3 regions of the Saccharothrix sp. NPDC042600 genome follow, and region 3 is predicted to be linked to each of the others. Evidence: riboswitches for the same ligand, from Rfam matches in the RefSeq annotation. Region 3 holds a riboswitch; each other region holds the start of a gene.
What was found. Region 3 has a riboswitch for glycine ahead of gcvT (glycine cleavage system aminomethyltransferase GcvT). Riboswitches for the same ligand answer to the same signal wherever they lie in the genome.
Positions count from the first base shown of each region.

Region 1 (2,257 bases), on a different contig from region 3:
CGCTCAGCGCGTCGCGTTGACCTGCCCCCTAGGCGGTCTTACCGTCGAACTCAGGTGAATTGCCACGGTGTGATTCGGGCACCGGGGCGGCTTCACGTTGGTCGCCGGCCAGTCGTGGCCGGACCGAGGGGAGGCAGGCGTGGTCGAGGAAGCGCCCATCCGGGCCGGAACCGGCGAACAGGGTGAGCTGTTCCCGGACTCCTCGCTGCCGGACGAACTCGTCGGGTACCGCGGCCCGGCCGCGTGCCAGATCGCGGGCATCACCTACCGCCAGCTCGACTACTGGGCCCGCACCGGCCTGGTCAACCCGACGATAAGGAGTGCCCACGGCTCCGGTAGCCAACGGCTCTACTCGTTCAAGGACATCCTGGTCCTCAAGGTCGTGAAGCGGCTGCTCGACACCGGCGTGAGCCTGCAGAACATCCGCGTCGCGGTCGACCACCTGCGCCGCCGCGGCGTCCAGGACCTCGCCCGCATCACGCTGTTCAGCGACGGCACCACGGTCTACGAGTGCACGTCGCCCGAGGAGGTCGTGGACCTGCTGCAGGGCGGCCAGGGCGTGTTCGGCATCGCGGTCAGCGGCGCCATGCGGGAGATCAGCGGCACCATCCACGAGTTCCCCGCCGAACGCGCGGACGGGCTCGCGGTGGACGAGACCCCCAACGACGAGCTGTCCCGGCGCAGGCGGACGCGGGCCATCGGCTGACCCCGGAGTCCACGGCGCGAGCGGCACGAGCGGCTGGTACCCGCTCCCCCGCCGCGCCAAACCTGTGAGATCCGCGTCGCGTCCGTGACGGTTGTCGTTCACCCGCCGGGTACGATTCGCGCGTAGTCGCTTTATCCCGTGCGGGAGAGTCCGAGCCAGTCTCGGCGCCGAAGGAGCAAATCCTCCCCGGAACCTCTCAGGCGCAAGGACCGCACGGGTGAGACGCCTCTGGAAAGCGGGTCGGGCACGTGGACCCCGCCGACGGTGCAAGCCCGGTCGCACGTGGACCGGGTGAAGCTCTCAGGCGCCCGACGAGAACGGGCAGAAGACAGAGGGGGAGGGCAACGGCAGAAGTGTGTCCGTAGCCCGAAAGGCGCCTTCCATGACGCAGGACCGCATCCCCCTCGCCGCCCTTGAGCACGGCACCCCCTTCGCCGACCGGCACGTCGGCCCCCGGCCCGCCGAGCTGGCCCGCATCCTGGACGTCATCGGCGTCGGCTCCCTGGAGGAACTGGCCCAGCGCGCCGTGCCCGAGTCGATCCGGGAACGCGAACTGGTGCTGGACCTGCCCGCGCCCGCCACCGAGACCGAGGCGCTGGCCGAGCTGCGCGCCCTGGCCGCCCGCAACAAGCCGCTCACCCAGATGATCGGCATGGGCTACTACGGCACCCACACCCCGCCGGTGATCCGCCGCAACGTCCTGGAGAGCCCCGCCTGGTACACGGCCTACACGCCCTACCAGCCCGAGATCTCCCAGGGCCGCCTCGAAGCGCTGCTGAACTTCCAGACCATGGTCGGCGACCTGACCGGTCTGCCGCTGGCCAACGCGTCCATGCTGGACGAGTCCACCGCCGCCGCCGAGGCGATGACCCTGGTCCGCCGCGCGGGTCGCAGCGAGTCCGCCAAGTTCGTCGTGGACGCCGACACGCTGCCGCAGACGCTGGCCGTCATCGAGACCCGCGCCGAGCCGCTGGGCATCGAGATCGTCACCGCCGACCTGTCGCAGGGCCTGGAGGGTCTGGGCCTGGGCGGCGACTTCTTCGGCGTGCTGCTGTCCTACCCGGGCGCGTCCGGCGTCGTGCGCGACTACGCCGCGCTGGTGGAGGAGATCCACGCGGCCGGCGCGCACGCCGTGTTCGCCGCGGACCTGCTGGCCCTGACGCTGCTGCGCCCGCCGGGCGAGATCGGCGCGGACGTCGTCGTCGGCACCACCCAGCGCTTCGGCGTGCCGATCGGCTTCGGCGGCCCGCACGCCGGGTACATGGCCGTCCGCCAGGGCCTGGAGCGCCAGCTCCCCGGCCGCCTGGTCGGCGTGTCCGTGGACGCGGACGGCAACCTGGCCTACCGGCTCGCGCTGCAGACCCGCGAGCAGCACATCCGCCGCGAGAAGGCCACCAGCAACATCTGCACCGCGCAGGTCCTGCTGGCCGTGATGGCGTCGATGTACGCGGTCTACCACGGCCCCGACGGCCTGCGCGCCATCGCGACCCGCACCCACCGCCTGGCCACCGTGCTCGCCGCGGGCCTGTGCGAGAACGGCGTCGAGGTCGT
Region 1 is NZ_JBEZBW010000099.1:393-2,649, forward strand. It holds gene AB0A74_RS35205 (MerR family transcriptional regulator) at 140-706, shown strand; glycine riboswitch at 838-928, shown strand; gene gcvP (aminomethyl-transferring glycine dehydrogenase) at 1,089-2,257, shown strand, end outside.
Region 1: it holds a riboswitch for glycine, as region 3 does, so the genes downstream of both, gcvP (aminomethyl-transferring glycine dehydrogenase) here and gcvT (glycine cleavage system aminomethyltransferase GcvT) in region 3, are expected to answer to the same signal.

Region 2 (2,257 bases), on a different contig from region 3:
CCGTCTCCCGCGTCCGGGCCAGCAGTTCGTCGCCGGTCTTGAACGGGTGGGCCAGTTCGGTCTCGTCGGCCTTGATGCGGTCGGTGCCGGTGGCGTGCTCGTCCACCACGAAACCGCCGCCCACGGAGTAGTACACGGCCTCGTCCAGGACCTCGTCCCCGGAGTACGCCGTGAAGCTCATCCCGTTGGGGTGCAACGGCAGCGACTTGCGCCGGTGCATCACCAGGTCGGTGTCCTCGACGAACGGGATGTCGCGCACCCCGCCCAGGAGCAGCCGGCGGGACGCGCGGATCTCGGCCACGCGCCCTTCGGCGGCCGTCGGGTCCACTTCCTCGGGCTTGTGGCCCTCCAGGCCCAGCAGCACGGCCTTGGGGCTGCCGTGCCCGTGCCCGGTGGCGCCCAGCGAGCCGAACAGCTGGACGTGCACCCGGTCCACGGACGTCAGCCGGTGCCCCAGGCGCGCCACGAACATCGTCGCGGCGCGCATCGGGCCGACCGTGTGGGAGCTGGACGGCCCGATGCCGACGGAAAACAGGTCGAAGACGCTGATCGCCACGGCGGGTCAGTCCCCGGTCAGTTCCGCGTACTTGCCGGCGGTGAGCAGGCCCGTCGCGTCCTCGACGCGCACCTTGAACAGCCAGCCCGCGCCGTACGGGTCGTTGTTGATCAGCGACGGGTCGTCGGCGGCGGCCTGGTTGACCTCCACGACCTCGCCGCTGACCGGCGCGTACAGGTCGCTCACGGACTTGGTCGACTCCAGCTCGCCGCAGACGTCGCCGGACTTCACGCGCTCGCCGACGTTCGGCAACTGGACGAACACGATGTCGCCCAGGGACTCCGCCGCGTAGGACGTGATGCCGACCGCCACGGGGTCCTGGGTACCCGGCGCCCAGTCGACCCACTCGTGCTCGGCGGTGTAGAGCAGGTTCTCCGGAAAAGTCATGTCAGCGCTCCTGAAGCCACGGTCGGTCGGATCCCCACTCTGTCCTGGGACCTGAGAGCTTCGCTGTGCGGCGTCGCGACGGTGGAACCGTCGATCGGGCACAGCTTGCACCGTGGGTGCGCGCGTGAGCACGCTTTCCAGAGTCGCCTCGCCCGAGCGGTTCTCGTTGCCTGAGAGTGTGCGGGGTACTTGCTCCTTCGGCGCCCCGGACGTGCCGGGGACTCTCCCGCTCGGGTTCCGGCGCCGGGAGGGCGCCGCGGCCGATGTTCAGTTGGGCGGTCGCGAGCACGCTAAGTCGTCGGCGTGACGGGTGTCAACGAGCGTCCAGTCTTGTTCACTCGACACAAACCCACCCCTGCCGGTTAGTGCCGCTCGCACGATGACAGTGGATTCGGAGTACCGGACCTTTGGCGTAACAACGGCTGAAGGAGCCCCACCGTGCGGATCTCAGTACCCCGCGAGATCAAGAACCACGAGTACCGCGTCGCGCTGACCCCCGCCGGCGCCCACGAGCTGACCCTGCGCGGCCACGACGTGTTCGTCGAGGCGGGCGCGGGGCTCGGGTCCGCCATCACCGACGAGGAGTACCTCGCCGCCGGCGCGAAGGTCCTGGCCACCGCCGAGGACGTGTGGGCCGAGGGCGACCTGGTGCTCAAGGTCAAGGAGCCGATCGAGCGGGAGTACCCGCTGCTGCGCAAGGGCCAGACCCTGTTCACCTACCTGCACCTGGCGGCGGACCGGCCGTTGACCGAGGCGCTGATCGCGTCCGGCACGACCGCGATCGCCTACGAGACCGTGCAGACGGCGAACGGCGCGCTGCCGCTGCTGGCCCCGATGTCCGAGGTGGCGGGTCGGCTCGCGCCGCAGGTGGGCGCGTTCTCGCTGATGAAGCCGTCCGGCGGCCGGGGCGTGCTGCCCGGTGGCGTGCCCGGCGTGCACCCGGCGCGCGTGGTCGTCATCGGCGGCGGCGTGGCGGGCCTGAACGCGGCCACGATCGCCGTGGGCATGGGCGCGGACGTGGAGATCCTCGACACCAACGTGGACCGGCTGCGCCACATCGACGCCCTCTACCGCGGGCAGCTGCGCACCGTCACGTCCAACCGCTACTCGGTCGAGCAGGCCGTGCGCGAGGCCGACCTGGTCATCGGCGCGGTGCTGGTGCCGGGCGCGAAGGCCCCGAAGCTGGTGTCCAACGAGCTGGTGGCGCAGATGAAGCCCGGCTCGGTGCTGGTGGACATCGCGATCGACCAGGGCGGCTGCTTCGCCGACTCCCGCCCGACCACCCACGCCGACCCGACCTACCAGGTGCACGAG
Region 2 is NZ_JBEZBW010000039.1:961-3,217, forward strand. It holds gene AB0A74_RS22730 (L-serine ammonia-lyase) at 1-556, opposite strand, end outside; gene gcvH (glycine cleavage system protein GcvH) at 563-943, opposite strand; glycine riboswitch at 1,091-1,182, opposite strand; gene ald (alanine dehydrogenase) at 1,382-2,257, shown strand, end outside.
Region 2: it holds a riboswitch for glycine, as region 3 does, so the genes downstream of both, gcvH (glycine cleavage system protein GcvH) here and gcvT (glycine cleavage system aminomethyltransferase GcvT) in region 3, are expected to answer to the same signal.

Region 3 (2,257 bases):
TCTCCCTACGAGTTGCGCTTGTAGAACGGCAGCGACACGACCTCCACGGGCTCCTGCCGGCCCCGGACGTCGACGGACAGCTTGGTGCCGGGCTCGGCGTGCGCGGGCGGCACGTAGGCCATCGCCACGGAGTAGCCCAGCGTCGGCGACAGCGCGCCACTGGTGACCTCGCCGATCGCGTTGCCCTCGGCGTCCAGCACGGCGTAGCCGTGGCGGGGGGCGCGGCGGGACTCGGTCTTCAGGCCGACCAGCTTGGCCTCGACGCCCGCCTCGGCCACCTTCGCCAGCGGCTCGCGGCCCACGAAGTCGTCCGGCTTGTCCAGCTTGACCACGCGGCCCAGGTTGGCGTGGTAGGGCGTGCGGGACGTGCTCAGCTCGTTGCCGTACAGCGGCATCCCGGCCTCCAGGCGCAGGGTGTCGCGGCAGCCCAGGCCGGCGGGCTTGAGGTCGTGCGGCTCGCCGGCGGCGAGCAGCGCCTGCCACACGTGCGGGGCGTCGGCGGGGTCGAGGAACAGCTCGAAGCCGTCCTCGCCGGTGTAGCCGGTGCGGGCGAGCAGCGCGGGCCGGCCGGCCACCTCGGTCGGGTAGGAGGCGTAGTACTTGACCGTGGCCAGGTCCGTCCCGGTCAGGCCCGCCAGGATGGCGACCGCCTTGGGGCCCTGCACGGCCAGCAGCGCGTAGTCGGTGGACTTGTCCTCGACGGTGGTGTCGAAGCCCTCGGCGCGCTCCCGCAGGGCCGCGAAGACGACGGCGGCGTTGGAGGCGTTGGCGACGACCAGGTACTCCTGGTCACCGGTGCGGTACACGATCAGGTCATCGATCACGCCGCCGTCGGCCTGGCAGATCATGGTGTAGCGGGCGCGGCCCACGCCGATCGCGGACGCGTGGCCGACCAGCGCGTGGTCGAGCGCGGCGCCGGCCTGCGGGCCGGTCAGGACGATCTCGCCCATGTGCGTCAGGTCGAACAGGCCCGCCGACGTGCGCACGGCGTGGTGCTCGGCCAGCTCGCTGTCGTAGCGCAGCGGCATCCGCCAGCCCGCGAAGTCGGTGAACTGGGCGCCCAGCGCCTCGTGCTCGGCGTGCAGCGGCGTCCGGCGGGTTTCCACGGGGTCCTCCCTGATGGCGGGCACGGCAGTGGCGCCGACCGGGTGGGTCGGCCTGCCGCTACGAAGGATGACACGGTCCATCGAGACTCCTCGTCCGAGTGAGCCTCCCCCTCTGTCATGAGCCTGAGAGCTTCGCCGGGACCCCGCACGTCGGCGGGGGCGGCTTGCACCGTGGGCGAGGCGCTGGCGCCTGCTTTCCAGAGTTGCCTTCGTCGGGCGGTAGCTGTGCCTGAGAGATTCCGGGGAGGAGTTGCTCCTTCGGCGCCCCGTAGTGGGTGGGGACTCTCCCGCGCGACATCGACGGCCGTGTTCAGTTGGTACCGCCAGACGCTAGTTGTGCCTGGTCGGCCCGGTCAACACGAACCCGGTCACCACGGGCGCGGCCGACGCTCGCGAGACCGCCGCGGAAGCGGCCCGACCGGAGGTGGCGGCGGCCCGACCGAGGCTCGTGGCGGCCCGACCAGGTGTGGCGGCGACCCGACCTGAGGTGGCGGCCCGCCCGAGGCTCGTAGCGACCCGACCAGGTGTGGCAGCGGCCCGACCGGACGTAGCGGCGGCCGACGCGGAGGTGGCGGCGGCCCGACCCGGGGTGGCGGCCGGCGTGGTCACAGGGCGCGCTCGGCCTTCACGCTTTCGACGACCTTGCGCTCGGCGTAGAACGACACGAACGGGATCGTGCCGGCGAGCAGCACCAGCGCGGTGCCCTTGAGCGACCAGCGGGCCTTGAGGGCCAGGTCCACCGTGATCACCAGGTAGATCGCGTAGAGGAAGCCGTGGACCGGGCCGACGACCTTCATCATGCCGTCCTGGTCGCCGAGGTACTTCACGCCCATCGCGGCCACGAGCAGCAGCAGGCCCACACCGACCACGTAAGCCATGAACCGGAACCGGCCCAACGCACCGCTCATCGCCCTACCGACCGCCTTCGCTCACCGCTGGTCCCGCGCGTGGAGTTCGCGGAGGTAGCGGTTGTAGGCCGCCAGCTCGTCGTCCTCGTCGTCGTGCGCGGGTGTCCTGACGGGGTCCACGGTAACGACCGGCTCCGACGGCGCGGCCACCGGCTCCCCCGCCACCTGCGACGACGTGTCCGCGCCCACAGCGGCGTCCGCCGCGCGCCGCTGGGCGGCGAGCTTGCGCATCCGCCACACCAT
Region 3 is NZ_JBEZBW010000108.1:6,871-9,127, forward strand. It holds gene gcvT (glycine cleavage system aminomethyltransferase GcvT) at 6-1,106, opposite strand; glycine riboswitch at 1,209-1,313, opposite strand; glycine riboswitch at 1,314-1,406, opposite strand; gene AB0A74_RS36475 (DUF3817 domain-containing protein) at 1,712-2,014, opposite strand; gene AB0A74_RS36480 (hypothetical protein) at 2,036-2,257, opposite strand, start outside.